Regions from separate parts of the Mesorhizobium sp. WSM4312 genome, predicted to be linked through region 1. Evidence: riboswitches for the same ligand, from Rfam matches in the RefSeq annotation. Region 1 holds a riboswitch; each other region holds the start of a gene.
The links. A riboswitch is a leader RNA that binds a small molecule or an ion and turns the genes downstream of it on or off. The one in region 1 is predicted to bind thiamine pyrophosphate.

Region 1 (9,481 bases):
AAACCTGACTGTATCTCTGGTGCTGAGATGCAGATCAATTTGCCGTCCGGAAACCTTGGATCGTTGACGATCTCGACCGGATCAGCATGTATGTGTCCATGCAGGTAGACGATAGGCTTGTTGCCCTGCAGCAGCTGAGTTCTGACAAATCCGCTGTTGAGCATCTCCGCGTATGGCGTAATGCGCGGAGTCTTTTGTGGCAGCAGATTGTGATGGCCGATTATGATGCCGTAACGCATGTCGGGCTGCTGGAGCAATTCCTGTAGGCCTGCAAGCATCTCACGCGAGATGTATGGCGTGTCCATCTGACCGTAATACTCGTCGTCGGACGCCTCCTTGTCTGGATCGCTGGGAGGTGTCGCGGGCGAATGTCCCGAGATGTCCGGCGAGCCGAGATCTAGAGGCTCTGTAGAAGGACTGAGTGCCTCGAGACGATCACGAAGGAACGCGGGAAGGTTTTGAAGCTCCCAACTGCCTATCGCTGTGTTGACGAGGATGAAGTTTGCGCCTGCGGATCCTGTCGGAAGTCTGAAGTGCACGGGTTGGTCCACGGGAACGGTCTGCCAACCCAAGCGGGCGGCTAAACTCGCCATTTCGCTGAATTTCTCAGTCGGTCCAAGTTCGCGCGCGTCATCACGGTTCACATCGTGATTTCCCGGTACGAATATCAACGGAAGCGCCTTTGAACTGCGTCCCTGTGCGCGGCAGAGCAACGTGAAATGCTGGAATGCCGAAGCAATGAAGGTCTTGTCGCCACGGCTCGTGAAATCCCCCATGAAGGCGATCGAATCCAAGGGCTTCGAAGTCGTCAGCCGCCGAAGTTTCGTCAAGACGGCACGCAGCGAAGACGCGCGTAGCTTCTGCGTTATTTTCGGAGCGAACTTGCTATCCTTGGCATCGATGTTGCTAGAGGAAGGATGCCAGTCCGGATAGTGAATATCGCCTACTTGAAGGATTCGCACCCGCCGCATAACTCGCCCCCCTGCCGAGAGCCATAGACTAATCCGTTCGCTTTTGCCAAGCGCGAACGATCATCCGCAGTGTCCTTAACGAGGTAGCCTGCACTTTTCGAGAATTGCCACGGCGGCTATTTTTCGGCTGTGAAGCACACGAGACCCGTGACGTGAGACCCAGTTGCTCAATGCCCAGTTGCTCAATGAGCTTTCTTACGAATAAGGGAGAATTTCCGCGGCCGGACTATCTCTGAGCGAGCGTGCATGACTGCCAACGGAAGGTCTTGCACGCACCCTTGCGATCTTGAGCAATGGTCGCCATGACTTTCTTCTTGCAGGCTTTTGAGTGGCCCAGCCTGCGATCACCAGACCCCACCGATTCTAAAGAGCGTGGCAGATGGGATAGTCGAGGTTGCCCGTGCACAGTCACGCTCAGGGCTTGCGCCGCCCAGAGGACACGCTGAAAAGGCAGATTGGGGCGCAAGCACGCCATTCACGAGAGGTTCGACATGAAGACCATGCAAGAAAAAGACATTCCGGCATTCGTACAAGCAGTTGTGGACGCCGGCTGCAAAATTTGCGCGATTGGCAACTTGGGATACGTCTTTGGCGATGCTGATTTCACGCCAGCGCAACGGAGGGCCGTCGAGCCACAGCTGCGTAGGATTGCTGAAATCTACGGCGAACGCGATCATCTCATGAACGAGATAGCTGTATATCTGCGGTCGATCGGACGCCATGTCGAGGTTGAGCCGAAGACAGGTATTTCCTGATGGCCGTGATCGCGAGAAGCCGTCTTCCAACCTCTGAATCCTAAAGGAGGTGACCCCCAAGGCCGTTCGTCACCTTCGACCAGAATAACCACATCCGTGACCGCCTGAGCTACTTGGTCGATACGCGCACATGGCCAATACAGTTTCTCCATCCTTCACGAAGCGAATGAGGCTTTGGCCATTCAGCCCCGGTCTACGGGGCGTGACTTGTCCCCGATGCATGCGCGAGCTCTCCGCCCGGCTGGCCGCCGGTCGTCGCCACCGGCCGAAGGCGCCCGAATGCGCTTGACAAGATAGCGTCAGCCCGTTCAACCTAAGGCATTCACCAGGGGAGTCCCGGCAAGGGGCTGAGATACTGCTGGCTTTCGCGGCGCAGTGACCCGTTGAACCTGATCCAGTTCATACTGGCGTAGGGACGGTGCAAGCGCTTTGCGGGAGTTTACGCCCGAGGTCCTGTTGCAGCAGGTCTACAGAAGCGTCTTTTCATCCTTCCGGCACAGAACTGGGTCTCCAATGCATGAGCAAAGGAGCCTCACGATGAATGCCCTCACCCCCGCCGTATCGACGGGACCACTGCCCGCCTCGCGGAAAATCCACAAGCCCGGCGTCCTCTACCCGCAGATCAGGGTGCCGATGCGCGAGATTTCCGTCCATCCGACGGCCGGCGAACCGCCCGTCACCGTCTACGATCCGTCCGGCCCCTACACCGATCCATCAGTCGAAACCAGCATCGAAAAAGGCCTTGCCCGGCTTCGCCACGAATGGGTCACGGCGCGTGGCGATGTCGAAGCCTATGACGGCCGCCACGTCCGGCCGGAAGACAATGGATTCGCCACCGGCGAGCGCCTGACACCGGAATTTCCGATACGCAATCGGCCGCTCAAGGCCAAGCAGGGCAAGGCGGTGACCCAACTTGCCTATGCGCGCGCCGGCATCATCACGCCAGAAATGGAGTTCGTAGCCATCCGCGAGAATCTCGGCCGCGAGGTGATGCGCGGCAAGCTGCAACGCGACGGCGAAGCCTTCGGCGCGGCGATCCCAGATTTCGTCACACCCGAATTCGTGCGCGACGAGGTGGCGCGCGGGCGCGCAATCATTCCCGCCAACATCAATCATCCCGAGAGCGAGCCGATGATCATCGGTCGCAATTTTCTGGTCAAGATCAACGCCAACATCGGTAACTCGGCTGTCACATCGTCGATGGCCGAAGAGGTCGAAAAAATGGTCTGGGCTATCCGCTGGGGCGCGGACACGGTGATGGACCTGTCGACCGGCCGCAACATCCACAACATCCGCGACTGGATCGTGCGCAATGCGCCGGTGCCGATCGGTACGGTGCCGCTCTATCAGGCGCTGGAAAAGGTCAACGGCATCGCCGAGGATCTGAACTGGGAGGTCTACCGCGACACGCTGATCGAGCAGGCCGAGCAAGGCGTCGACTATTTCACCATCCACGCCGGCGTGCGGCTGCACTACATCCCGCTGACCGTCGACCGGGTCACGGGCATCGTCTCGCGCGGCGGCTCGATCATGGCCAAATGGTGCCTGCACCATCACCGGGAGAGCTTCCTCTACGAGCATTTCGAGGAGATCTGCGACATCGCCAGAGCCTATGACGTCTCCTTCTCGCTCGGCGACGGCCTTCGTCCCGGTTCAATCGCCGATGCGAACGACGCGGCGCAATTCGCCGAACTGGAAACACTTGGAGAACTCACCAAGATTGCCTGGGCAAAGGACTGCCAGGTGATGATCGAAGGCCCGGGCCATGTCCCCATGCACAAGATCAAGCAGAACATGGACAAGCAGCTCGCAGTGTGCGGTGAGGCGCCGTTCTACACGTTGGGGCCGCTGACGACCGACATCGCGCCGGGCTATGACCACATCACCTCAGGGATAGGTGCCGCCATGATAGGCTGGTTCGGCACCGCAATGCTTTGCTACGTCACGCCGAAAGAGCATCTCGGCCTTCCCGACCGCAACGACGTCAAGATTGGCGTGATCACCTACAAGATAGCCGCCCATGCAGCCGATCTGGCGAAGGGCCATCCGGCAGCGAAAACCAGGGATGATGCCCTTTCGCGCGCGCGCTTCGAGTTCCGCTGGGAGGACCAGTTCAACCTGTCGCTCGACCCCGAAACCGCACGGTCCTTCCACGACCAGACCTTGCCCAAGGAGGCGCACAAGCTGGCACATTTTTGTTCGATGTGCGGGCCGAAATTCTGCTCCATGCGCATTTCCCACGACATCCGTGCCGAGGCCCAGAAGGAAGGCATGGCGGCAATGGCGGCAAAATACCGGGAGGGCGGCGATCTCTACATGCAGGCGGACGAGACTGGCGTACCGGTCGTGCCAGAGGCTCCCAAACCATCATGAGGGTGCTCGTCAAAGGGGCCGGCGTTGCCGGCCTCACCGTCGCTTTCGAACTCGCCGCCCGCGGCGCGACGGTCACCGTCGCCGAGATGCGGCATGGCCTTGGTGGCAACGCGTCGTGGTTCGCCGGCGGCATGCTGGCGCCATGGTGCGAGCGCGAAAGCGCGGAGCAGCCGGTGCTGGATCTCGGACGCGATGCTGCCGACTGGTGGGATGCGGTGCTGTCGGGTCAGGTGACACGGGCCGGGACATTGGTCGTGGCCGCGCCGCGTGATGCCGGTGAGCTTGACCGGTTCGCCAGTCGCACGTCAGGGCATCGGCGCGTCGATGAAAACGAAATTGCGCTCCTGGAACCCGACCTCGCCGGCCGCTTCCGGCGTGGATTGCTCTTCCCCGACGAGGCTCACCTCGACCCACGCCCGGCGATGGCGGCACTTCATGACAAGCTTGCGACCATGGGTGTCAAATTCCACTTCGGCTGCGACGCCCGGCCTGTTTCGGGATTCGCCCGTCAGATAGACTGCATGGGAATGGCAGCGGCCGATGACAGGCTGCGCGGTGTTCGCGGCGAAATGCTGATCCTTCGCACGCCTGATGTCTCGCTGTCGCGGCCGGTCCGTTTGCTTCATCCACGCTTTCCGCTTTATGCCGTGCCGCGCACCGATCACCGTTTCATGATCGGAGCGACGATGATTGAAAGCCAGAGCGCCGGACCGGTGACGGCGCGTTCCATGATGGAGCTGCTGGGCGCCGCCCATGCCCTCCATCCGGCCTTTGGTGAGGCCGAGATCGTTGAAACCGGTGTGGGTGTCCGTCCGGCATTTCCCGACAATTTGCCACGCGTCGAAACAGACGGTGAGATCATCGCGATCAACGGTCTTTATCGTCACGGTTTTCTCCTCGCCCCCGCCATGGCGCGCCAGGCTGCCGACCTGGTTTTCAGTCAAGACAGAACCAAGGAGCATGCTCATGAAACTGATGGTCAACGGCGAGGCGCGTGAGATTGCCGCCACCACGCTGGCCGAGTTGCTTGCCGCGCTCGACTATGAGGGCGATTGGCTCGCCACCGCCGTCAACAGCGACCTCGTGCACAAAGCCAACCGCGCGGAGTTCCAGTTGAGCGACGGCGACCGGATCGAAATCCTCTCGCCCATGCAGGGCGGCTAGCATGTTGGAGCTTTATGGAACCGAGCTTTCGTCGCGCCTGCTTCTCGGCACGGCTCAGTATCCTTCGCCGGCCATCCTTGCCGATGCAGTCAAGGCATCGGGCACGTCGGTGGTGACCGTCTCGTTGCGGCGTGAGATGGCGGGCGGTAGGGCCGGCGAACAATTCTGGTCGTTGATCCGCTCGCTGGGCGCCAGAACCCTGCCCAATACCGCCGGCTGCCTCTCCGTCAAGGAAGCCGTCACCACCGCGAAAATGGCGCGCGAGGTCTTCGGCACCAACTGGATCAAGCTCGAAGTGATCGGCAATCACGACACGCTACAGCCGGATGTGTTCGGTCTGGTTGAAGCCGCCCGCATCCTGTGCGAGGACGGCTTTGCGGTATTCCCCTATACCACCGACGATCTCGTTGTCGCCGAGCGGCTGCTGGAAGCGGGCTGCAAGGTCCTGATGCCGTGGTGCGCACCGATCGGTTCCGCCTTGGGACCGGTCAACATGACGGCGCTGCGCTCGATGCGCGGATATTTCCCTGGCGTCCCGCTGATTGTGGATGCGGGGCTCGGACGGCCGTCGCACGCGGCCACCGTCATGGAACTCGGCTTTGACGCCGTGCTCCTGAACACAGCGGTCGCCAAGGCGGCAGATCCGGTCGGCATGGCGCGTGCTTTCGGTAAGGCGGTCGACGCCGGTCGTGAGGCGTTCAGTTCGGGAATGCTCGAACCGCGCGACGTCGCCGTGCCATCGACACCGATGGTCGGCAGGGCCGTTTTTTCATGAAGCTCGATCCCTTCTACCTGATCGTCGACAGCGCCGCCTGGATCGAAAGGTTGGCGCCGCTCGGCGTCAAGCTGATTCAGCTTCGCATCAAAACCATGGATGAAACCGGGCTGCGCGCGGAGATCCGCAAGTCGAAGGCCTGGTGTGTCCAACACAAAAGCCAGCTCATCATCAATGATTATTGGCGCCTGGCAATCGAGGAAGGCTGCGATTTCGTGCATCTGGGCCAGGAGGATTTGCAAACGGCCGACCTCTCGAGGATACGGGCAGCGGGCGTCAGGCTCGGATTGAGCACGCATGATCATGTCGAGCTGGAAACGGCCATGTTTGCCGAGCCCGACTATGTCGCGCTCGGTCCGATCTATCCCACCACTTTGAAGAAAATGAAGTGGGCACCGCAAGGGCTAGAGCGGATCAGCGAGTGGAAGCGGCGGGTGGCGCCGATCCCATTGGTCGCCATCGGCGGCCTCAACCCCGACCGCCTCGACGGCGTCTTTGAGGCCGGCGCCAACAGCGCCGCAGTGGTCACGGACATCACGTTGAGCTTCGACCCCGAAGCGCGCACGCGAGAATGGATCGAAAAGACGGACCGATGGCGATGAGACGAGAACCGCATGTGCTTGTCGTTGGCGGATCAGATTCCAGCGGGGGTGCTGGAATAGCACGCGACATCGAGACGATCTCTGCCGTTGGCGTGCGCACCTGTCTCGCCGTCACAGCGCTAACGGTGCAAACGCACGACGCCGTGATCGAAATCCATCATTCGCCACCCAGCATGGTGGCCAATCAGATGTGTGCCGCGCTACAGGCCAACGACGTAGCCACAATCAAGATCGGCATGCTGGCGACTGCCAAGATCATTGTTGCCGTTGCCGCAGTGCTGCGCAAATTTCCGCAAGTGCCGGCAGTACTCGACCCTGTGCTGGCCTCCACCTCAGGCCGCGCACTTCTGGAAGCAGGCGCTATCGCTGCCATGAAGCGCGATTTGATGCCGCTTTGCTGCATTGTCACGCCCAACCTTCCTGAACTGGCGCTCCTTACTGGTTCCGAACCGGCTTCGGATGAGGACGGTGCGCTCCAACAAGGACAAAGACTGCAGGCCGTCGGCCCTCAGGCCCTGCTGATCAAGGGTGGGCACGCGTCGGGTCCCCGATCGGCCGATATTCTGTTACGCTCCGATCATGAACCCATCCACTTCGACACGCCGCGCCTTGCTATATCGATGCGCGGAACAGGTTGCATGCTGGCCAGCGCGATTGCGGCGCATCTGGCGAAGGCGAAGTCGCTCGAAGATAGCGTGCGCGAAGGCAAGCTGTTTGTGTTCGAGAAGCTTCAGAAATGCCGGCTGAATAATCACAACGTTCTGCGTCCAGCCAAGCAGACCCATTTTCCAGAATTTTTCCAGTAGCGAGACTGGAGGGCTACTGCTTCTCTATGCCATCCTTACAACGCGTTGAGTTCCACTGTGCCGTCCAGAATTATCTGTCGTTGTCCAGAATTAAGCCGGGCTTAGAACTGAAACGAACCCGCCGAAAGGTACGAGCGGCCCTCACTCGATAAGGGTTACCAAACCTATTCCTGTGGGCTACCAATCCGCGTGGTGGGTGGCCTTAGGTTACCAATCAGTGTGGCGTCCGGAATTATCTGCCTCTCTCCGGAATTAAGCCGAGATTAGAAGATCGGTGCGGTATTGCGCCCGGTCAAACCGTGTCGATTTGCGGCGTAGCCGACGTGTCTCACGCTTGGCGGCGTCGCACGCTGGTCCCGATTGTCGCCCGAATATCTGCCTACCGGCGACAGTGAATGCGCCAAGCTAGACCTTCGTCGATAGGGCGGCTCCGGTTTACCAATCCTGTCGTCCTAGGTTGACCAATCCGTTGTCGACCGTGAGCGGGTTTACCAATAAGGGCGGCTATATTCTGCGCAAACCCAATCACCTGATGCCAATCCAGAATTAATCGTCATTAAGGGCATTGGTAAACTCAGTCTGAAACCCCACCCTTAGCCAGAAAACTCTCCTGTTTTCAATCGCATAGCCCGCCCGCCAGCAACCGATAATTCGGGACCGGTAAACCCGTGAAAGGCCCAATAATTCCGGACGTCACACCAGTCTGCCCTTTTATGCGACTTTTCGAGCACAGACCGGGAACATCTGACCGTTTCCATTCATCGCCCAAGGCCGGTTTAGCGCTGGAAAAGCCAAAGTGCGGGAGTAAGAATGGCCGCAACGGGGCCGGAAGCCGTCGGTCAGCTTTCGGGGAGTGATCCCGGTAAGTTCGCAACTCATTCGCTTCTTTTCTGCAGTCCCCGCCATTACGAGTTGGCGGTGTCGGTCGCCGAGGGGATCAACGCCATTACTGCGGCTAGTTCGGCCCTCCGGACGAGGAATGGCATGCGCGTCGTCCCATAGTGCTTGGCAAGATGGAAGCGGTGCATGCCTCCTACGATGTGAACTTGGCCTTGGTACTCGCCGAGCAAAGGCGGTGTGACACCGCGGCCATGCAGCCATCGGTAGGCGATCCCACAGCTCTTGCTCTTGTAACGTTGATGCCAAGGACCCTTGTCCCTGCTGGCGGCGTAGGTAAGCCTGCCGCCAACGTCAGTGACATCAGCGTCGATAAGAATGAAATCCGTCGAAGCGTGGTCGCTGGGATCATCGCCGTCGAACGCGAGATAGAAGTTTGCAGGATCGCAGTCCCATATCGCAGTCAGTGCAACCGGAATGTTCTTTCTTCCTTTGCACCAGATGTCGACCTTGCGTTTCTCCTGAGCGCGGGCGACCTCGAAGGCTTCGTCTAGTTTTCCTTCCGCGACATCCATGGCTGTGATGACGTTCAAGCCAAGGGCCGTCAGACGGTTGATCTCGTCCACGTTCGCCATGCCTTCTCCTCTGGCAGCAGATTATTATCCACCGTTGGAAGATGCGGCGGCAATCCAAGCCTGAGGCACGAGGGCCTGTCCACGCCATTCCTCAATCAACTTGACTCCGGGAAGCTTGCCCCAGACGTCCTCATCTGCATGATCCAGCACGATGATCTGGAGGCGACCTTTCGCGGCCATGACCTCAGCGCCTAGGAGCGCAAAGACCTTCCTGACGGCGACCACGTCCTGATCCCTCCACGCGATGAGGTCGGGGCCCTCGTCGCCCGCCGCCCGCTTAGGAAAATAGACTTGGCTAGGTTGGTCGAAGATCAGCTGACCAGGGACTGGGTGATGAGGTTCGGCCAGGAAGTAGTGCTGCAGCGCAAGCATTAGTGCGACGTGATACGCGAGCCAATTGGCGCCGCTGCCAATCTCCCACAGGTAGTCCTCACGCGTTCCCCTAGTCACCTTGACGGTCAGGTCTTCAATCAACAGCCTAATCGGGGCCTCGGGCCACTCCGCGTCAAGCTGCGGAATCAGCCGATTGGCATGATGGGAGACTTGGTGCAACGCGTTGAATA
Region 2 (9,481 bases), on a different contig from region 1:
CGTTGCGCGTTCCTTGTCGAGGGCGGCGATGGTCTTCTGGAAGGAGGCCGGGTCGCGCTCGTAATAGGCCGGGTCGGCGATGTTGTTCTCCAGCCGCGAGATCGAAGCGGTCACCGCCTCGATTTTCTTGGGCAGCGATTCCAGAGCGAATTTCTGCTTGAACGACAGTTTCTTCGCCGGCCCTTTCGGGGCTGCCGGTTCGCTCCTGTCCGTCGCCGGCGCATCGGCGGCTTCAGCCCTGGCGCGCGCCTTGCGGTCGTCGAGCCTGGTGCCGCCGCGCTGCGCCAGCATGTCGGAATAGCCGCCGGCATATTCGATCCAGCGGCCGCCGCCATCCGGCGCGATGATGCTGGTCACGGTGCGGTCGAGAAAATCGCGGTCGTGGCTGACCAGGATGACGGTGCCGGCGAAGCCGGCGACCAGTTCCTGCAGCAGTTCCAGTGTCTCCATGTCGAGATCGTTGGTCGGCTCGTCGAGCACCAGGAGGTTCGCCGGCCGCGCCAGCACGCGCGCCAGGATCAGCCGCGCCCGCTCGCCGCCGGACAGTTCGCGCACCGGTGTGCGGGCCTGCTCCGGCTTGAACAGGAAATCCTTCATGTAGGAGACGACATGGCGCTGCTCGCCATTGATGACCAGATTCTCGCCGCGCCCGTCGGTGAGGTACTGCGCCAGCGTCTCCTGCGGATCGACCGCCTCGCGCTTCTGGTCGAGCGTGGCGATTTCCAGATTGGTGCCGAGCCGCACCGAGCCGGCATCCGGCGCCAAGTCGCCGGTCAGCATCTTCAAAAGCGTCGTCTTGCCGGCGCCGTTCGGTCCGACGAGGCCGACGCGGTCGCCGCGCTGGATGCGGGTCGAGAAGCCCTTGACCACGGTGAGGTCGCCAAAGCTCTTCTCGATGTTCTTGGCTTCGATCACCAGCTTGCCGGATTCGGCGGCGTCGCTCGCCACCATGGTCGCGGTGCCTTCGGCGCCGCGATGGCCGCGGAAACGCTGGCGCATGGTCTGCAGCTCGCCCAAGCGGCGCATGTTGCGCTTGCGCCGTGCGGTCACGCCATAGCGCAGCCAGTGCTCCTCGCGCACGATCTGGCGGCCAAGCTTGTGCTGCTCGCGCTCTTCCTCTTCCAGCACCTGGTCACGCCATTCCTCGAAATGGCCAAAGCCCTTGTCCAGCCTGCGGGTCTGGCCACGGTCGAGCCAGACGGTGGCGCGCGACACGCGCTCGAGGAAACGGCGGTCGTGCGAGATGACGATGAGCGCCGATGAGGTGCGCACGAGCTCTTCTTCCAGCCATTCGATGACCGACAGGTCAAGATGGTTGGTCGGCTCGTCAAGCAACAGAATGTCAGGCTCCGGCGCCATGACACGGGCCAGGGCCGCGCGCCTGGCCTCGCCGCCTGAGAGATCGCCCGGCCGTTCCTCGCCGGTGAGACCAAGATGCTCCATCAGATAGGAGGCGCGGTAAGGATCGTCGGCTGGCCCAAGCCCCGCCTCGACATAGGCGCGCACGGTGGCGAAACCTTCCATGTCGGGCATCTGCGGCAGATAGCGGACGGTTGCCGAGGGCTGGCGGAACACCTCGCCATCCTGCGGCTCGATCAGGCCGGCGGCGATCTTGAGCAGCGTCGACTTGCCGGACCCGTTGCGGCCGACCAGCGCGATCTTGTCACCAGCCGAAGCGGTCAAGGCAGCGCCGTCGAGCAGCGGTGTGCCGCCAAAGGTCAGTTTTATCCCGTCGAGATTGAGAAGGGGCGGGGCCATGTCAGCTTTCAGGTAGTGGATACGGATGCGCGAGCAGCAGCGCGCGGCCGTGGCCGAGCGCGATTTCGAGGCGGCCCTTGACCTCGTTGGAAATGGTCAGCGACGAACCGAAGGCCACCTCGACCTGGTCGAGCGGCCATTTGGCGCCGGTGACGGTCAGGCCGACAAGCTCGGAAAAGCCGAGGATCGAAAACAGCGTGCCGTCGGCATAGTCGAAGCCAGCCGTTCCCAACGCCAAGGGTACGCCTTCCTGCGCGCCGCTGGTCAACAGCACCTCCGTTCCGGCCTCGGCCAGGCGCAGGGCGAGCGCCAGATGCAGGAAAGCGTGGTCGGCGCGCTTGCCGCCGAACGCGCCCGCCAGCACCAGGCTGGTCGCGCCGCGCTCGCGTGCGGCGGCGATGGCCAGTTCGCCGTCGGTCTTGTCCTTCTCCGCCGGAAAGGTCCGGCGCGGCACGGCGGCGAGATCGTCAGGCAGGTCGGCCGGCACGGAATCGAAATCGCCCACCCACAATTCAGGCACAAGACCCAGAAGCCGCGCATGGCCGATGCCGGCGTCGGCGGCGATGACGCGCGAGCCTCCGACCTGGCGGTCGAGCCGGGGCGTGCGGATGAGATCGCCGCCAAGCAGAATGGTGAATGTGCTCATATCTGGTGGCCTGTACCAGCCCGGCAGCGGAAACGGAAGGCCGGCAAACTGCCACTTGCGCGGTTCCCCGACCCGGCCTATGTGTCAAAACGCTCTAACGGGGTGCCGGACGCGATCTTCGCGGACCGGCTGAGAGGCAGTCTCGCCAACCCGCTGAACCTGATCCGGTTTGTACCGGCGGAGGGATTAGACGTCTCGGACAGTCCGACGCCTCAATTCCTTTCAATTCGAACGAAGGAGGCGCCGATGCGCACGCTTTTATACGCTCTTGTCTCGACCATGGTCGTGGCGCTGTCCGGGCCGGCCTTGGCCAAGGACAAGCTCACCGTCTACACCTATGAGAGCTTCACCGCCGACTGGGGTCCAGGCCCGGTGGTGAAGAAGGAATTCGAGGCCGAATGCGGCTGCGACGTCGAGTTCGTCTCGGTCGCCGATGGTGTGGCCCTGCTCAACCGCGTCAAGCTCGAAGGCGCGTCGACCAAGGCCGATATCGTGCTCGGCCTCGACACCAATCTCACCGCCGATGCCAAGGCCAGCGGGTTGTTTGCCCCGCATGGCGCGGTCTCCGATGTCAACGTGCCGGGTGGCTGGAGCGACGATACTTTTGTTCCCTTCGACTACGGCTACTTCGCCGTCGTCTATGACACCGAAAAACTGAAAACGCCGCCGAAGAGCCTGAAGGAACTGGTCGAAGGCAGTGCCGACGACAAGATCGTCATCCAGGATCCGCGCACCTCGACGCCGGGTCTCGGCCTGCTGTTGTGGGTGAAGTCGGTCTATGGCGACAAGGCGTCGGAAGCCTGGGCCAAGCTCAAGACGAAGGTGCTGACCGTGACGCCGGGCTGGAGCGAGGCCTATGGCCTGTTCACCAAGGGCGAGGCGCCGATGGTGCTGTCCTACACGACCTCGCCGGCCTATCACATGGTCGCCGAGAACACGCAGCGCTACCAGGCCGCTTCTTTCGAGGAAGGCGAATATCTGCAGATCGAGGTCGCCGGCATCACCACGACCGGAGCCAAGAACCCGCTGGCTGCAAAATTCATCGCCTTCATGACCGGGCCGAAATTCCAGGATGCCATTCCCGAGACCAACTGGATGTTCCCGGCAGGCAAGACTGACAAGCCGCTCAACCCGGCCTTCGACAAACTGGTCAAGCCGGCCAAGACCCTGCTGTTCAGCCCCGAGGAGGTTGCCGCCAACCGCAAGGCCTGGGTGGATGAATGGCTGGCGGTGATGAGCAAATAGTTTGGCCATATGATCGAAAGATGAGTGCTCTACGGCGCCCCCCTCTGTCCTGCCGGACATCTCCCCCACAAGGGGGGAGATCGAATGCTATCGGTGATTTCGCCAATCGCCGACGCTATAGGTATGAGCGAGGCGCTGAAACAGCCAATCTCCCCCCTTGTGGGGGAGATGTCCGGCAGGACAGAGGGGGGCGCCAAGGAACGCAACCTTCTATAAGTGTCGCTATGCGGAGACTGGCGGTCGATCGTGCAACGCGCTGATCCCCGCGCCAGCGCTGGCATCATTGCGCTCGGCGCGATCACGCTGCTGATCGGCGGCGCGTTTGCTGGGCTGCTTGTCGAAGGCGCTCACGATTTCTCGGGCGCTTGGGCGGCCTTCGATCCCTATCTGCTGCGCGTTGTGCGCTTCACGCTCTGGCAGGCCACCCTCTCGACCCTGCTTTCGGTTATCCCGGCGCTGGTGGTGGCGCGCGCCCTGTCGCGGCATCCGCGTTTCCTCGGCCGCGCCTTCATCCTGCAGCTCTTCGCCGTGCCGCTGGCACTGCCGGCGATCGTCGCGGCGCTCGGCATACTGGCGCTGTACGGCCGTGCCGGCTATTTCGCCGGCCTGTTCAGCGCCGTCGGCGGCCAGCGTTGGCCAGGGATCTATGGCTTGTCCGGCATTCTCGTGGCCCACGTCTTCTTCAATCTGCCGTTGGCGACCCGCCTGTTCCTCGAGGCGCTGCAGACGATTCCCGCCGACCAGTGGCGGCTGGCAAGCCAGCTCGGCATGGCGGCGCGGCCGGCCTTCCGGCTGATCGAATGGCCGACGCTGCGCGCCGCTCTGCCGGGTGTCGCCGGGCTGGTCTTCATGCTCTGCATCACCTCCTTCACCATCGTGTTGACGCTCGGCGGCGGCCCGGCCGCGACGACGCTGGAGGTCGGCATCTACCAGGCACTGCGCTTCGATTTCGACCCGGCGCGGGCGGTCGCCCTGACATTGCTGCAGATCGCGCTGACCTTTGTCATGGTGCTGGCATTGACGCGGCTTGGCGCCAATGTCGTCGGCGACACCAACCTGCCGGTGGCGCCGCGCCGTTATCTCTCCGTCAATACGACGGAGGCGTCACTCAACGCCGTGCTCATCGTGCTGGCGCTGCTGTTCGTTGTCGGACCGATGGCCGCGACCGTCTCGGCAGGCTTGGGCGCCGATCTCGGCCGGCTCGCCGGCGAGGCCACAGTCCGGCAGGCGACGCTGACCAGTGTGGTGCTGGCTTTCCTGTCGGCGCTGCTTTCGGTGATGCTGTCGCTGGCGCTGACCATGGCGCGGCGGGCACTCGCGTTGAACCGCCGCTCCAGTCCAGGAACACTGCTCGAACATGCCACGGATACCGGCGCCGGTTTTGTGCTGGTCGTGCCGCCGATCGTCATCGGAGCCGGCTGGTTCCTCCTGCTGCGCCATGCCGGCGATGTCTTTGCCATCGCCCCGGTCATGGTCGTCACCGTCAACGCGGTCATGGCTATGCCTTTCGCGCTGCGGGCCGTCCGTCCCGCCTATGACGCGGCGAGCGAGCGCCACGAACGGCTCTGCGCGCAGCTCGGCATTTCCGGCTGGGCGAGGCTGCGGCTGGTCGACTGGCCGTCATTGCGGCGGCCGCTCGCCACTGCCTTCGCCTTCGCCATGGCGCTGTCGCTCGGCGATCTCGGCGTCATCGCACTGTTCGGCAGTGATTCCGTGCAGACCTTGCCTTACCTTCTCCTGGCGCGCATGGGCAGCTACCGCACGCAGGACGCCGCCGGCCTGGCGCTGTTGCTTGGCCTCGTTTGCCTCGCCCTGGTGCTGGCGGCGGACTGGCTGGGAAGAGACAAGGTCTGCAATGTCTGACGGGGCGATGAGAGGGAAGGGTGTTCCGGTGCGGCTGGACAAGGTCTCGTTCAGCTATGGCGAGGTGCCGCTCACCTTCGATGTCGCCTTCGCGGCGGCGGAAATCACCGCCATCATGGGGCCGAGCGGTTCGGGCAAGTCGACCCTGCTCAACCTCGTCGCCGGCTTCGAGACGCCGCGGTCAGGCCGTGTGGTGATCGGCGGTGTCGATGTCGGCGCCGATCCTCCGGCTGCGCGGCCGGTGTCGATGGTGTTTCAGGAAAACAACCTTTTTGCGCATCTCTCCGTCGAGCAGAATGTCGGGCTCGGCCGCTCGCCATCGCTGCGGCTGACCGAAGCCGATCGAACCGCCATTGCCGAGGCATTGGAACGCACAGGCCTTGGCGGCAAGGACAAGCGGCTGCCGCGCGAACTCTCCGGCGGCGAGCGCCAGCGCGTCGCCCTGGCGCGCGTGCTGGTGCGCGATCGCCCGGTGCTGCTGCTCGACGAGCCCTTCGCTTCGCTCGGGCCCGCCTTGCGTGACGATATGCTCGACCTGGTTGCCGGTGTGCATGCGGAGCGCTGCATGACGGTGCTGTTCGTCACGCACCAGCCACAGGACGCCCGCCGCATCGGCCAGAATGTGGTGTTTCTGGACGATGGCGCCGTTGCCGCCACCGGCAGCGCGGACGATTTCTTTGCCGGGGCTGGTCCGGAGGCGTTCCGGCGCTATATCGGTGCAGGTGCCGGCAATGCCGTATCACGAGATATTGCCCGGAAGCGGACATAATTTACGGTCAAACCGGTATCAGGCGAAGGGGCGCTTGCTTGCCTTGGCAGAAGTAGTGTGGCTAGGTCCGCCCTACTGGTCCGGCACAGGCCGTGATTTGCCTACTGCATCCGCCGCGCGCCCCAGGGGACGCGCATCGGGTGCCGTAGAAATTTGTATTTGCGCATGACAGGTTCCGAAGATCGCTCCCGATTTTCTTGGTCATGCGCCGGGACCTGAAAGGAAGCCGCTCTGGCGATCGGCGTCGACAAGCTACGAATGAACCCGCTAGCGCGCTTTCTGGCGCTGGCCGGCTTTGCCGTGGCGCTCGCAAGCTGCCAGATGTTCACGCCTCCGGAAGTCCAGGAATCCGGCTTCCAGCCGTCCGACAAGCCGATCACGGTCGACAATGTCAGTGCCAACAACAAGCTCGCCGAACTGGCCAAGGCGCAGCATCCGCGCATCCTGGCGACCTATGGCGGCGAATATTCCGATCCCAAGCTCGAGCGCATGGTCGCCAAGGTCGTCGGCAATCTGACCGTTGTGTCGGCGAACCCGACCCAGACCTACCGCATCACCATCCTCAATTCGCCCAACGTCAACGCCTTCGCGCTGCCGGGCGGCTATCTCTACATCACGCGCGGTCTGCTGGCGCTGGCCAATGATTCGTCCGAACTCGCCGCCGTCATCGCGCATGAGATGGGCCACGTCACCGCCAATCACGGCCTGCAGCGTCAGCAGCTGGAGGCCGAGGAAGGCCTGGCGACCAAAGTGGTTTCCGATGTGCTCGGCGACAGCCCGACCGCCAAGGCGGCTTTGATCCGCGGCAAGCTCCGGCTGGCGCAGTTCTCGCGCAACCAGGAGCTCGAGGCCGACGCCATCGGCATCAAGTCGATCGGCGAAGCTGGCTACGACCCCTATGCCGCCGGCCGCTTCCTGCAGTCGATGTCGGCCTATACCGATTTCCGCTCGATCAGCGGCGCCACCGACGCCAGCCTCGACTTCCTGGCGACGCACCCCAACACGCCGCAGCGCATCGACCTGGCGCAGCGCCATGCCCGCCAGTTCGGCGCGCCCGGCGTCGGCACCCGCGACCGCGATTCCTTCCTCGCCGGCATAGACGGCCTGCTCTATGGCGACACGCCGGAAGAAGGCTATGTGCGTGGCGAGACCTTCCTGCATCCGGGTCTCGGCGTGTCGTTCACGGTGCCGGACGGTTTCATCATCGACAATTCGGCGGCGGCGGTGACGGCGACCGGGCCGGGCGACATTGCGATCCGCTTCGACGGGGTTTCGATCGACAAGAACCGCGCCCTGACCGACTACATCAGAAGCGGCTGGGTGGCCGGTCTCGATGACAGCAGCGTCAAGCAGGAAACCATCAACGGCAACGAGGCCGCGACCGCGCATGCCAGTGCTGAAGGCTGGCAGTTCGACATCGCGGTGATCCGTGCCGGCGGCCAGGTCTACCGGTTGCTGACCGCGGCGCCCTCGGCCAGCACCTCGCTGGAGGCGGTGGCGCGTTCGGTCAGCGGGTCGTTCCGCATCCTGAGTGCCGCTGAAAAAGCGGCTCTGAAGCCGCTGCACATCCGCGTGCTCACCGTGCAGCCGGGGCAGACCATGGGATCGCTCGCCGCGCAGATGGTCGGCGTCGACCGCAAGCTCGATCTGTTCCGCGTGCTCAACGCGCTGTCGCCGGGGGCCGCGGTTTCGGCCGGCGACAAGGTCAAGATCGTCACCGACAAATAGGATCCCGCTACGCGGAATCAGGCGGCTGTCGCCAGAAATTCCGGGTTCTGCTTCACCAGCGCCACTTTGAGCTTTTCCATGGCGCGGGCCTCGATCTGGCGGACGCGTTCCTTGGAAATACCGAGCGTCTCGCCGAGCGCCTCGAGCGTGGCGCCCTCGTCGTTCAGCCGGCGTTCCTCGATGATCCTTAGTTCACGGGCGTTCAGCGCGTGAAGCGCCTCCCGCAGCCAAAGCGAACGGCGCGCGACATCGATCTTGTCGCCGACGATCTCGTCGGGCAGCGGATCGTCGGAAACCAGGAAGTCCATCCGCTCGGTCGCGCCCGCATCGTCGGCAAGCGGCATGTTGAGTGAGGAGTCGGGCGCCGACAGCCGTGAATCCATCATCGCCACGTCAGCCTCGGAGACGCCAAGCGCAACCGACACTTCGCGGTAGAGCGTCGTGTTGGAAAGCGGCTCGGCGCCGTTCGCCAGCCGGGCGCGCAGGCGGCGCAGGTTGAAGAACAGGGCTTTCTGCGCGGAACTGGTGCCGCCGCGCACGATCGACCAGTTGCGCAGGATGTAGTCCTGCATCGAGGCCCGGATCCACCACGTCGCATAGGTGGAAAACCGCACCTCGCGCTCGGGCTCGAAGCGGGCGGCGGCCTCGAGCAGGCCGACATGGCCTTCCTGGATCAGGTCGCCGAGCGGCAGGCCGTAATGGCGGAATTTCGAGGCCATGGAAATGACCAGCCGCATATGCGCCACGGTGATGCTGTGCAGGGCGTTCTGGTCGTTGTCTTGCTTCCAGAGCAAGGCCAACCGATGTTCCTCGTCGCGTTCGAGATAGGGAGCCTTCATCGCCGCGCGGACCATGATCCGTCCTGCCGTATCTTCCATCATGAGGCGCTCCCTGCTCAGGCGATATACCCGATGTTACGAACTTGGCAGGGCACCGGTTGAAATCGCGGCGTCGCGCCCTAGAACAGCCAAAACTGCCATGCGCGAGAAAGGTTCCGCTGGCGCGGGCGGGCGAGTGATGCTGTCCGGGCGATTTCGACGCGGTCTCCGGGGACGTTCAGTCGCTGCACGGACTCGTATTTGGAGAATTTGGTTTCAGGATTTCTTTGTTTTTGAAATCAGGTTCCTTATTCTTTCGGCTCGCATCTGTCATTTTCCAACCCTCACAGCAGGCCAGACATCAGGCCAAGGACGGGATCACAAAAATATGAAATGGCTCAAATCGCTTATCGTCGCCGGAACACTGCAGGCCCTGGCGGCCACATCAGGCCATGCCGGCGCCAATCTCGATCAGATCAAGCAGGTCGGCGTCATCAAGGTCGGCACGGAAGGCACCTACGCGCCCTTCACCTACCATGACGCGTCCGGCGCGTTGGTTGGCTTCGACGTCGAGATCGCCAAGGCGCTCGCCGACAAGCTCGGCGTCAAGGTCGAGTTCCTCGAGGGCAAATGGGACGGGCTGATCGCCGGTCT
Region 3 (9,481 bases), on a different contig from region 1:
CCGCGTTGCCTGAATAAAAGCCGACGCCAGTGCCGGGTTTGCTTCGAGATAGGCTTCGCTCGAGGAGATCAGCGTCGTATGCTCGTCGGGCACGCCGTAGTCGGCATAGACGAAGCTGCGCTGCTTGATGCCTTTGAGTTCGGCCTCGACGCCCTCCCAGGTCGAGACCTCGAGCGTGAAGTCGACAGAGCCATTGGCCAGCGCTTCATAGGCGGAAGTGCCGAGCGTCACCGTTTCGAAATTGCCCTTGCCGCCGTCGTGGCGGATGATGGTCGAGATCAGTGCGTTTTCCCAGGCGCTGCCGAAACCGCCATAGGTCAGGCCGTCAAGGTCCTTCGGACTTTTGATCTCGCTGCGCGCCGCATTGAAGACCACGCGGCCGGTCTCCGACTGCACCACGGCGTAGACGGCCTTCAAGTCGGCCCCGGCGGTCTTCTGGGTGAACAGGCTGATGGTGCCGTTGATGCCGAAATCGGCAACGCGGTTGGCGACGAGCGTGCCGGCGCCGGTATTACTGTAGGGCAAAATGTCGACCTCGAGGCCGGCCTCGCGGTAAAATCCCTTGTCGCGGGCGACGAACAGCCCGATGTGGTTGGTGTTGACAGTCCAGTCCAGCGCGACGGTGATTTTTTGCGTCGCGGCGAAGACACGGCTCGCTCCGGCGATCAGCGGAAGACCGCTGGCAAGGGTGAGCAGCAAAGCCTGCCGGCGTGTCAGATCAGTCATGGTCATGTCCTTTGGATGGTTGGGGGTTGAGCAAGATGTCGAGGATCTCGGCCTCGAGTGCGCCGGCCTGTTGCGCGGTGGCGCCGGTCGGATCGCGCGGACGCGGCAAGGGCACCGTGATCTCGCGCAACACACGGGCCGGGCGCGCCGACAGCACATAGATGCGGTCGGACAGGAACACCGCCTCGCGCACATCGTGGGTGATCAGCAGCGCCGTCCAGCGATGATGCCGCCACATCTGCTCGAGCCAGCGCTGCATGGCCGCGCGGGTCAGTGCGTCGAGCGCGCCAAACGGCTCGTCGAGCAAAAGCATGTCGCGCTCCTGCACCACGGTGCGCAAAAGCGCCGCGCGCTGGCGCATGCCGCCGGAAAGCTGTGCCGGAAAATGCCGCTCGAAGCCGGCGAGCCCGAACTCGGCAAGCAGCGGCGCGACCCGCGCCCGCGCCGCCTGGCGTCCGACGCCTTGCACTTCCAGCCCGAGTGTCGTGTTGTCGAGGATGCGCCGCCACGGCATCAGGGCGTCGCGCTGCGGCATGAATGCGAAATGCCGGCCATGGTCGTCGAGCGGCGTGTCGTCGAACAACATCTCGCCTTCGCCATGCTCGGCACCCGTCAGAAGCTGGAACAGCGTCGACTTGCCGGCACCCGAAGGCCCAAGGATCGAGACGAATTCGCCGGCACCGACGCTGAGCGAAATGTCGGCGAGCACGTCGAGGCCCCCAAACGCCTTGCGCACATGCCGCAATTCGAGCCGGCTCATCGCCCCGGCCCCTTCCCTGCCGGCTGGCGGTCGATCCGTTCCCAGGGCATGGCGAGGCGCTGCAAGAGCGCCGTCAGCCCAAACAGGATCAGCGTGAGTGCGGCACTGACGCCGACCGCGGCCAGCACCAGATCGGGGCGGAAATTGTTCTTGGCGTTGAGCATGTAGATGCCTAGTCCCTTGGCCGCACCGGCATATTCGGCGAAGATGGCGCCGACCACGGCATAGGTGATGGATATCCGCAGGCCGGCGAAGAAATACGGCAGTGCCGAAGGCAGCCGCGCCAGCACGAAGACACGCCAGCACCCTGCCCCCATGGCGCGCAGCATCTGACCGATCTCCACCTCGGTCGCCTCGTAGCCCTGCACCAGAGCCACCAGCATCGGGAAGAAGGTGACCAGTGCCACCAGCATGATCTTCGGCGTCAAACCGAAGCCGAACCACAACACCACCAGCGGCGCGATGGCCACCAGCGGCAAGGTCTGGCTGACGATGAAGACAGGAAACAGCGCCCGCCGCAGCGGCTGGAAGAAGTCGACCAGCATAGACAGCGCGAAAGCGGCGCCGAGCGAGCAGGCAAAGCCCATCAGCGTGGCGCGGATGGTGGGAATGGCGTTGTCGATCAGCGCCTCGCGATTGAGCATTGCCTGTTCGAAGACGCGCGACGGCGCCGGCAGGATCGTCGGTTTGATGCCGGAATAATTTGCGTAGAGTTCCCAGGCCACGAGCAGCAACCCGACCGACATCACGGCCGGTGCTGCCTTGGCGAAGAGACCCGCGAGCTGCCGCGGGCGGCTTGACGACGATGAGACCAAGAGAGGATAACCTTGACGGCCGCGCGACGAAGGCGCGTTCTGTTCAGACAGCGGTGGGGCTGTTGGCGGAAACCGTGACGTCAAGGGTTACGTGGCCGGCGCCCGGCCCGAAGCGGCAGAAGGCTTCATTCAGCGCCGAAAAGATCGCGCCGGTATCGCCGCGCAGTTTGGTGCAGAAGTTCTTGGAGCGATCGTAGACGCCGGACTGTTTCAGGAAATCGATGCAGCCATAGATCTCATCCATGTGGTCGCCGGTGCCCATCACATAGAGCGAGAATTGCGCCGCCGCCGGCTGGCCGGTGGCAGCAGCATTGCGCACGGCGGTGATGGCGGCTTCCTTGCGCGGCCCGAGCGGCCCGACAGGCCCGCCAAACGCGTCGGAGCGGCAGATCGGATCGTCCGGCTCGCCGGGACAGCCGCGCGAAATGGCGGCCGACAGCACGCAATGCTTGCCGCTCCGCGCCGCCGCCACGAACAGGTCGCGCAGCGCCGGGAACAACACTTCGGGTGGCCCGACCAGCAAGGTCGAGATGTCGTCGGTCTCGATACGGAGCCTGTCCCGGTAGGGGTCGAGCGCGCCGAGCGCGCCCAAGATGACACCGACGAAATCGTCGGCCATGGGATAAAGGGAAATCTGTGCGCCTGAAAACATCGCCCGCCTCGCTCCGCTGGTATTACCCAGATCAGCTTCTAGGGTCTGTGGGCTTGCCGCCCCCGTCTCAGCCCCGACCGTACGGAGCACCCCTGTGGATGAGCGCGTTAAAGCACCATTCGAACGGAAGGGAAAGCCGTTTTTTCAGCGCACCGGGCCAAAAGCGTTACACCAGCAACACCGCAAACGGCATGGATGGGTCCGGCGGCAGCGGCCGGTCAGTGACTGTAGACCCGAGCACGCCGGCTTCGCCCGATACGGTCGATCCGGCAATTACCAACAGCACGACCATCGCGCCGGGCGACATGAACTCCGATGCGGATCGCAATTGCCCGACCAATCCGCAAGGCGCGCAGTCCGATGCCAACGGCAACGCGACGGCCCCCACCGTGAACGACAACAACTGCGGCAAGTAAGTGATTGCCCAAACTGAAAAAGCCGCCGGACATCCAGCGGCTTTTCGATATCATTCCCAACGATGCGTTTGCCCAATCGTTAGGATGCGGCCTTCTCGCGAACCGGCAGCTTCCAGCCCGGCCTGACGAAGTGGCAGGTGTAGCCGTTTGGATATTTCTCCAGATAGTCCTGATGCTCGGGCTCGGCATCCCAGAAGGCACCGGCCGGCGCGACTTCCGTGACGACCTTGCCTGGCCACAGGCCGGAGGCATCGACATCGGCAATGGTATCTTCGGCGACGCGCTTCTGCTCGTCGCTCGTATAGTAGATCGCCGAACGGTAGCTCAACCCGACATCATTGCCCTGGCGGTTGCGCGTCGTCGGGTCGTGGATCTGGAAAAAGCGCTCCAGCAGCGTGCGATAGCTGATCACTGCCGGATCGAAATTGATCTCGATGGCTTCGGCATGGGTGCCGTGGTTGCGATAGGTGGCGTTGGCCACATCGCCGCCACTATAGCCGACGCGCGTGGAGATGACGCCGGGATAGCGCCGTATCAGATCCTGCATGCCCCAGAAACAGCCACCGGCAAGCACTGCGCGTTCGGTCGAAGTCGCCATGTCACGTCTCCTCAAAAAGCAATTCCAGCTCATGCGAGGGTTTCCCGCCCGGAATTGCGCAGACAAAATTGGATTTCCCAATAGATGGGCATTGTCGTCCGCTTCGTCCAGTCGCGTGGAAACAACGCGGCCATGAACGAACGATATCACGACGCGATCGGGGATCGAACCGTTTCAGTTGGGCGGATGCTGGGTCGGGCTGTCGACGGCAAGCTGCGGATAGAGCGTGCCCGGCGGAATGGCAGCAAAGCTGATTGCCAAAGGCGGCGCCGTGCGCGACCAATTGAAAAGAACGGTCTTGACCGGGAGGTTGCCCAGCCATGTCCGCAACTGCGGCGGCACGCCATGTCCTCGCCAAACCATCAGCATGCCGTGGTCGCGCAAGCGCTGCCTGGTGATCCAGGGCGCCAACCGGGTGTCAAGATCGGTGAAGATCGACGGCTTGTCATAGGCATTGAGGCCAGCCAGCAAGGCCACCTGGGTATCGCCGCCGACAATGTCGAGCCGGCCGGGCGCCGCCGCGTGCCAGACCGCCTCGGCCTCGTCCGCGATCGGCTCCGCCGGCCAGCAGACGGCGTCCAAGCGCCCCCGCACATTGCAGCCCGTCCAGCGCAGCGCAGCATAGGCGCCCGACACGGTGACGATGCAGAGGAACGCGCAGATCGCCAGCCTTCGCATCTCGATGGCGCCGAGCCGGTGGCCGAGGAAGGCCAGCACCGTGACACCGACAAGATTGTACATCGGCGCGCCCCAGGACTCGCCGGTGCCAATGAACAACGAGGCCACCATGATCAGGGTCCCCGGGCCGAGCCCCATCCACACGAGATAGACCAGAATGCTGCGCTCGACGGGCACTTCGGGGGCGGGCGAGCGCCGCAGCAGGCCTGATATCGCCAGCACCAGAAGAAGGCCGGAGAGTCCGGCCATCTGGACACCTATGTAGTAAAGGCGCGCCCGGTGTTCGGCCACCCATTGGTCGCGGGCGGCGAAATAGGTCAGCGGCAGGAAATCGATGCGGTAGAGCGCGATGGCCAGCGGTGTGGCAACGGCGAGAAAAACGGCAAGGCCGAGCCATGGCCAGGGCGTCGCCAGCCGGCTGCGCGCGCGTGCGTCGCGCAACAGCCAGAGCGCGCCGAAGGCAAGCAGCAGGCCGGTGGAGAACTTGGCATAGAGCCCGACGCCCGACACCAGTCCAAGCGCCAGCCACCAGCCCGGCCCGCCGCCACGGCCGGCGCGCCAGAGCAGCCAGCAGATGGCCGCCCAGAACGGCATCTGCGCGTAGTCATGATTGAATTGCGGGGTCGGCCAGCCGAAGAAATAGAGCGACGGCATCAAAAGCACGGCGGCCAGCGCACGGCTTTGCCCGAGCATGTCGCGGGCCAGCAGGTAGACCAGGACGAAGGTCGACGAGATCGTCAGCTGGGCAACCAGATATTGCGGCCAGCGGAACGATCCGGTCAGAAGATGGCTGGTTTCGAGCAGCCAGCCTGGAAGCTGTGGGTGCTTGTAGGTCAACAGCACCCATTCGCGGCCCCACATGAAACCTTCCACCACGTCGCCGGGCGGGGCGGGATCGATCAGTGCCGGCACCGCCGTCCAGCACAGGATCTGCACCAGGCACAAAAGCGCCAGCAAATACCAGGGATGGCGGAGCAGGCCGGGCCATACCGATGACGAGTCGAGGCCGGCGGAAGTCAGCCCCGCCGGCGCCCAACCATCCATGGAGTCGTTTATTCCCACCATGCGGCGCTTAAATCACATCGTCCGGTTTGCCGAACAGTCCCCATAATCAAAGCTTACGAAAAAGTATACTTGCAAGCCATTGCAAAACCAAGATTGGGCAGGAATTTCGGCGCTCCGCTGCCCTCCCCCGGCAGAACAGCCGCCCATTTGGTCCTGTCTGAACATCCCTGATATCGATGCGTCACCACCATGCCGTCATCCACCATCGCGCGCTCGACTTCTGGCTGGCACGTGCGGCTGTCCTCGTCATCATCTGTTTGCAGCTCCTGGTGATCAACGATCTTTCGTTCGGCCCGCGCTGGCTGGCGCCGGCGCTGGAGGCCGCCTTGCTCGTGCCCCTGTCCGTCGCCACCGCCTGGACACAGGTCGCCAGCCAGAAAGCGCTCGAGGAGGAGCACTGGTATCTGGTCGGCCGGTTTCGCGTCATCATCCGCAGGACGGCGCTGGTGATGACCGGCGTCGTCAGCGTCATGAACTGTGGTTCGCTGGTGTTCCTGGTGCGCGCCCTGCTGGCGGGCCATGCCGGCTCCAGCGGCCAGACGCTGCTGATCGACGCGCTCAACATCTGGGTCACCAACGTCATCGTCTTTGCCTTGTGGTTCTGGAGCACGGACCGCGGCGGGCCGCCGACATGCGGCCTCGTCAATCGCGCCCATTCCGACTTCCTGTTCCCGCAAATGACCTTGAACGACCGCGAGATCCGCGACTGGCTGCCGGGCTTCGTCGATTATTTCTTCCTCGCCTTCACCAATGCGACGGCATTTTCGCCGACCGACACCTTGCCGCTGTCGCAGCGCGCCAAGCTTTTGATGATGGCCGAGTCGATGATATCGCTGCTGACGATCGCACTGGTCGCCGCCCGCGCAGTCAACATCCTCGCCTAGGCCCAGAAACGCGAAAATAGCCCGCCCGGCGAACCGGAGCGGGCTATCGGATGGTTTGCGCCCAAAGCTGGAGCGCGAGGTCGACGATCTCACCCTCAATCCGCGCCGAGATCGCGTTCGAAAACCACCTGGTCGCGCAGCGGAATGCCGTTCACAAGCAAGCCTTCGGGGTAACCGGTCGATGGCCCGAAGGCATCCTGCACGATGCGAGACATTCGAAAGCCCTGTCTTTGGTAAAATCGCAAATTGCCGATATCGGCCGCCGCGGTCGACACGATCAGGCGCCGGCCGTAACGCTCGCGGCAGCGGGTGACGGCCGCCGCGACAAGGGCACGCCCCAGCCCCTCGCTCTGTCTTGCCGGACGGACCGCCAGGCTCTTGAGCTCGAAGACACCGCCCTCGCCTGTCTCGATGAGCTGCACGTGGCCGATGATCCTGTTGCCCTCTCGCGCGACCAGCACCTCGCCCTCATCGATATAGCTGGAAACCTGCGTGGGGGAATCGTCGGCAAGGGCAAACAGCGGCAGCAATATTTCGCGGTCCCCATCATATCGTTCAATCTGCATCCGTAACCCCGGGCTGGATCAACGCCGCCGCGAGTTCGGCAACCTTTCATCGGGATATAGCAGTGGCCGGGCGGGCGCCACAAACGCAAAAAGCCCGCCTCGGCGCGGGCCGAGGCGGGCATTGGCTCGATCGAGCCGTCAGGCGCGAATTCTCGGACGCACGGCAAGCCTTCGTAGGCAGGAATGAACGTGAAGATACTGGCCGTCGATCGCGCCCCGCCGCGGGCAATCCGTCACCCAAACCAGCCAAACGTAAGGCTAACCACCAAGACCGCGATGAGGATTGAGAGCGGCACCGCCATGAACAGCCCAGCCTCTAATAATCGGGTTTCCTTGTCACTGAACATTAGGCCCTGCCTCAACAAGCTTCGCTCAGATAGAAGCTGCGAAGCCTGTTTCCGTTCCGAATACCGGCGACATGCGATCCACGAGCGATTTGGCTCAACATGGTTGCCTGGAGATCGAAATCAGTTCGGTTTCCCCAATGATGCCGGCCATGTATTTTGCAATGATACGGGAGGCCAGCGCATCATTCGATTGGTGCCCCATTCCGGCCCAACAAAGGCGGTTTCGGGAGCGATTTCAGCAGAGGCTAATTGAATCGCGGTTTTTCAAGGAGCGGGCAACTGTCGAAAAACCCGCCGGCCGCAGCCAGCGCGCCTCGCCCTTCCTTCGTTCGCACGTTTCGCTGATATGAGCAGGGGTGCAAATATCTTCACCAGTCGGCGCTGCCATCTCAAGGCCCTGCCGGTCAGGCCCAGTGGCCTTCCGCTGCCAGTCCCCACTAGCAACCAAGCCGCTGGGCCGCAGGCACGATTTGCGCCACATATGCGGCATGAAGGCGCTGAACAGAAGGTGTTGCTCGATGCTCCGGACAGACAATGGCGCGGCACTGAGGCTTTCAGATTTTGCCGATCCCAACGATGCAGTAATTGCCGCAATCGAGCTCTATGGGCCGGAAGCGCAGACCGCAGCGGCCTACTGCGCCATGGAAGCACACTTCGCCGGGCGACTGGCCGATTTCCGCCTCTGGTGCGAGGTCTTTCGCGTCTTCAAAACCAGATTCCATTGAGAGGCACATATATCGGGCTGCGCAGCCATCAGCGCGTTCTCGCAGTGCAGCCTGCCGCACGAAGCAACCATCGGAAATACGGAAGCCCGCTTCGGCGGGCTTTCAGTCTTCCGTCGCCGACTTGAACTTCTGCACGATCACCTCGAACAGAATATCCGAAAAGGCGTCCAGATGGTTGACGGCGACATCGAAATCCCTGGGCAGCACCGACAGCACGATCTTCAGATACTGGTCGGGCTTGCCGGCCCGCACCTCGGCGATGACGGCGGCGCCATGCGCGCGGAAATCGGCCCGCACGGCGGCGAGAAAATCGTCGCCCAGCGTCTTCTTCGTCCGCTTCGGACGGGGCGTCGGCGCGACCGCCGCGCGGGCGGGCTTGCGCCTTGCCGGCTTTGTCATGCGGCGCGCCGGCCCGGCGGCGGCTTCGTCAGCCATCGACTTGATCCATGGTGCTGGCTGCGTTTGCGGAAGCAGCCAAGCCGGTCTTCGGCACCGATCTGGCCGGGTTCCTGGTGCGGGATTTCCTTTTCGCCACCTTGGCCCTCTTCGCGCGCTTCGGCTTTGCGGTCGCGGCAGGTTTTGGCGCACCGGCGCGTTTTGCCACGCTGGCCCGCGCCCTGAGCCGCGCCAGGACGAGACCCATGGCGTGGCCGCCGATGCCGGACTGGGGAAAACCAAAGCCGCCCGTCGCATCCCGCACCATGCCGATCAGCACGCCGGATGCCACCGGTTCGATCCGGCCCAGACGCGGGCGTGGCGCCGCACCCTCGAACGCGCCGATGGCGCTGACGATTTCGCGACCGTCATCGTCGGTGATGATCGTGGCGTAGCGTTGGGTCATTGGATTTCCCGCTGAGGTCGCGCCCTACGGCCCGCCACCATACGAAGTTGGCGGCCGGCGGCTGCCAAGGCGCCAGAAACACAAAACCCGCCTCGGCGGCGGGTCGTTGGCGCAAATCAGCACCATGGACAAATATGTAGCATGGCTGCCCTCACCCGGTCAAGGAAAAAATTCCTAGATCATGGAGCCTCTCAAGCCTCCTTCTCGATCAAGCTCTGCGCCGTCGCCGAAACTCGAACCGGATAGCCGGCTTTTCATCAGCCGGCAGCTGTGGGACCATCAGAAGAAGCTCATGGAATGATTCGCGTCGTACGGCCTTGCAGGAGAGGGCGATGGACAGACCAGCCATGGCATCCGTCTTCAGGATGCGGCATGCTCCAGCCACGGTTTCCGGTGTGCGCAGCACCG

Region 2: it holds a riboswitch for thiamine pyrophosphate, as region 1 does, so the genes downstream of both, thiB (thiamine ABC transporter substrate binding subunit) here and thiC (phosphomethylpyrimidine synthase ThiC) in region 1, are expected to answer to the same signal.
Region 3: it holds a riboswitch for thiamine pyrophosphate, as region 1 does, so the genes downstream of both, CK228_RS09325 (YkoF family thiamine/hydroxymethylpyrimidine-binding protein) here and thiC (phosphomethylpyrimidine synthase ThiC) in region 1, are expected to answer to the same signal.

Annotation. Positions count from the first base shown of each region.
Region 1 is NZ_NSFU01000036.1:23,401-32,881, reverse strand. Features, by position in the region: gene CK228_RS33570 (metallophosphoesterase) at 1-971, opposite strand, end outside; gene CK228_RS33565 (hypothetical protein) at 1,463-1,726, shown strand; TPP riboswitch at 2,044-2,160, shown strand; gene thiC (phosphomethylpyrimidine synthase ThiC) at 2,264-4,099, shown strand; gene thiO (glycine oxidase ThiO) at 4,096-5,097, shown strand; gene thiS (sulfur carrier protein ThiS) at 5,066-5,263, shown strand; gene CK228_RS33545 (thiazole synthase) at 5,265-6,038, shown strand; gene CK228_RS33540 (thiamine phosphate synthase) at 6,035-6,640, shown strand; gene CK228_RS33535 (hydroxymethylpyrimidine/phosphomethylpyrimidine kinase) at 6,631-7,446, shown strand; gene CK228_RS33530 (hypothetical protein) at 8,352-8,918, opposite strand; gene CK228_RS33525 (DUF3732 domain-containing protein) at 8,943-9,481, opposite strand, start outside.
Region 2 is NZ_NSFU01000006.1:343,301-352,781, reverse strand. Features, by position in the region: gene CK228_RS12480 (ABC-F family ATP-binding cassette domain-containing protein) at 1-1,758, opposite strand, end outside; gene CK228_RS12475 (thiamine diphosphokinase) at 1,760-2,404, opposite strand; TPP riboswitch at 2,493-2,607, shown strand; gene thiB (thiamine ABC transporter substrate binding subunit) at 2,651-3,649, shown strand; gene thiP (thiamine/thiamine pyrophosphate ABC transporter permease) at 3,896-5,512, shown strand; gene thiQ (thiamine ABC transporter ATP-binding protein) at 5,505-6,281, shown strand; gene CK228_RS12455 (M48 family metalloprotease) at 6,540-8,009, shown strand; gene CK228_RS12450 (RNA polymerase factor sigma-32) at 8,027-8,890, opposite strand; gene CK228_RS12445 (amino acid ABC transporter substrate-binding protein) at 9,216-9,481, shown strand, end outside.
Region 3 is NZ_NSFU01000005.1:79,998-89,478, reverse strand. Features, by position in the region: gene CK228_RS09340 (ABC transporter substrate-binding protein) at 1-726, opposite strand, end outside; gene CK228_RS09335 (ABC transporter ATP-binding protein) at 719-1,486, opposite strand; gene CK228_RS09330 (ABC transporter permease) at 1,483-2,301, opposite strand; gene CK228_RS09325 (YkoF family thiamine/hydroxymethylpyrimidine-binding protein) at 2,345-2,953, opposite strand; TPP riboswitch at 2,944-3,057, opposite strand; gene CK228_RS09320 (hypothetical protein) at 3,052-3,369, shown strand; gene msrA (peptide-methionine (S)-S-oxide reductase MsrA) at 3,449-3,967, opposite strand; gene CK228_RS09310 (glycosyltransferase family 39 protein) at 4,142-5,689, opposite strand; gene CK228_RS09305 (hypothetical protein) at 5,887-6,594, shown strand; gene CK228_RS09300 (GNAT family N-acetyltransferase) at 6,690-7,160, opposite strand; gene CK228_RS09290 (hypothetical protein) at 7,996-8,232, shown strand; gene CK228_RS09285 (hypothetical protein) at 8,335-8,667, opposite strand; gene CK228_RS09280 (hypothetical protein) at 8,660-9,073, opposite strand; gene CK228_RS09275 (hypothetical protein) at 9,406-9,481, shown strand, end outside.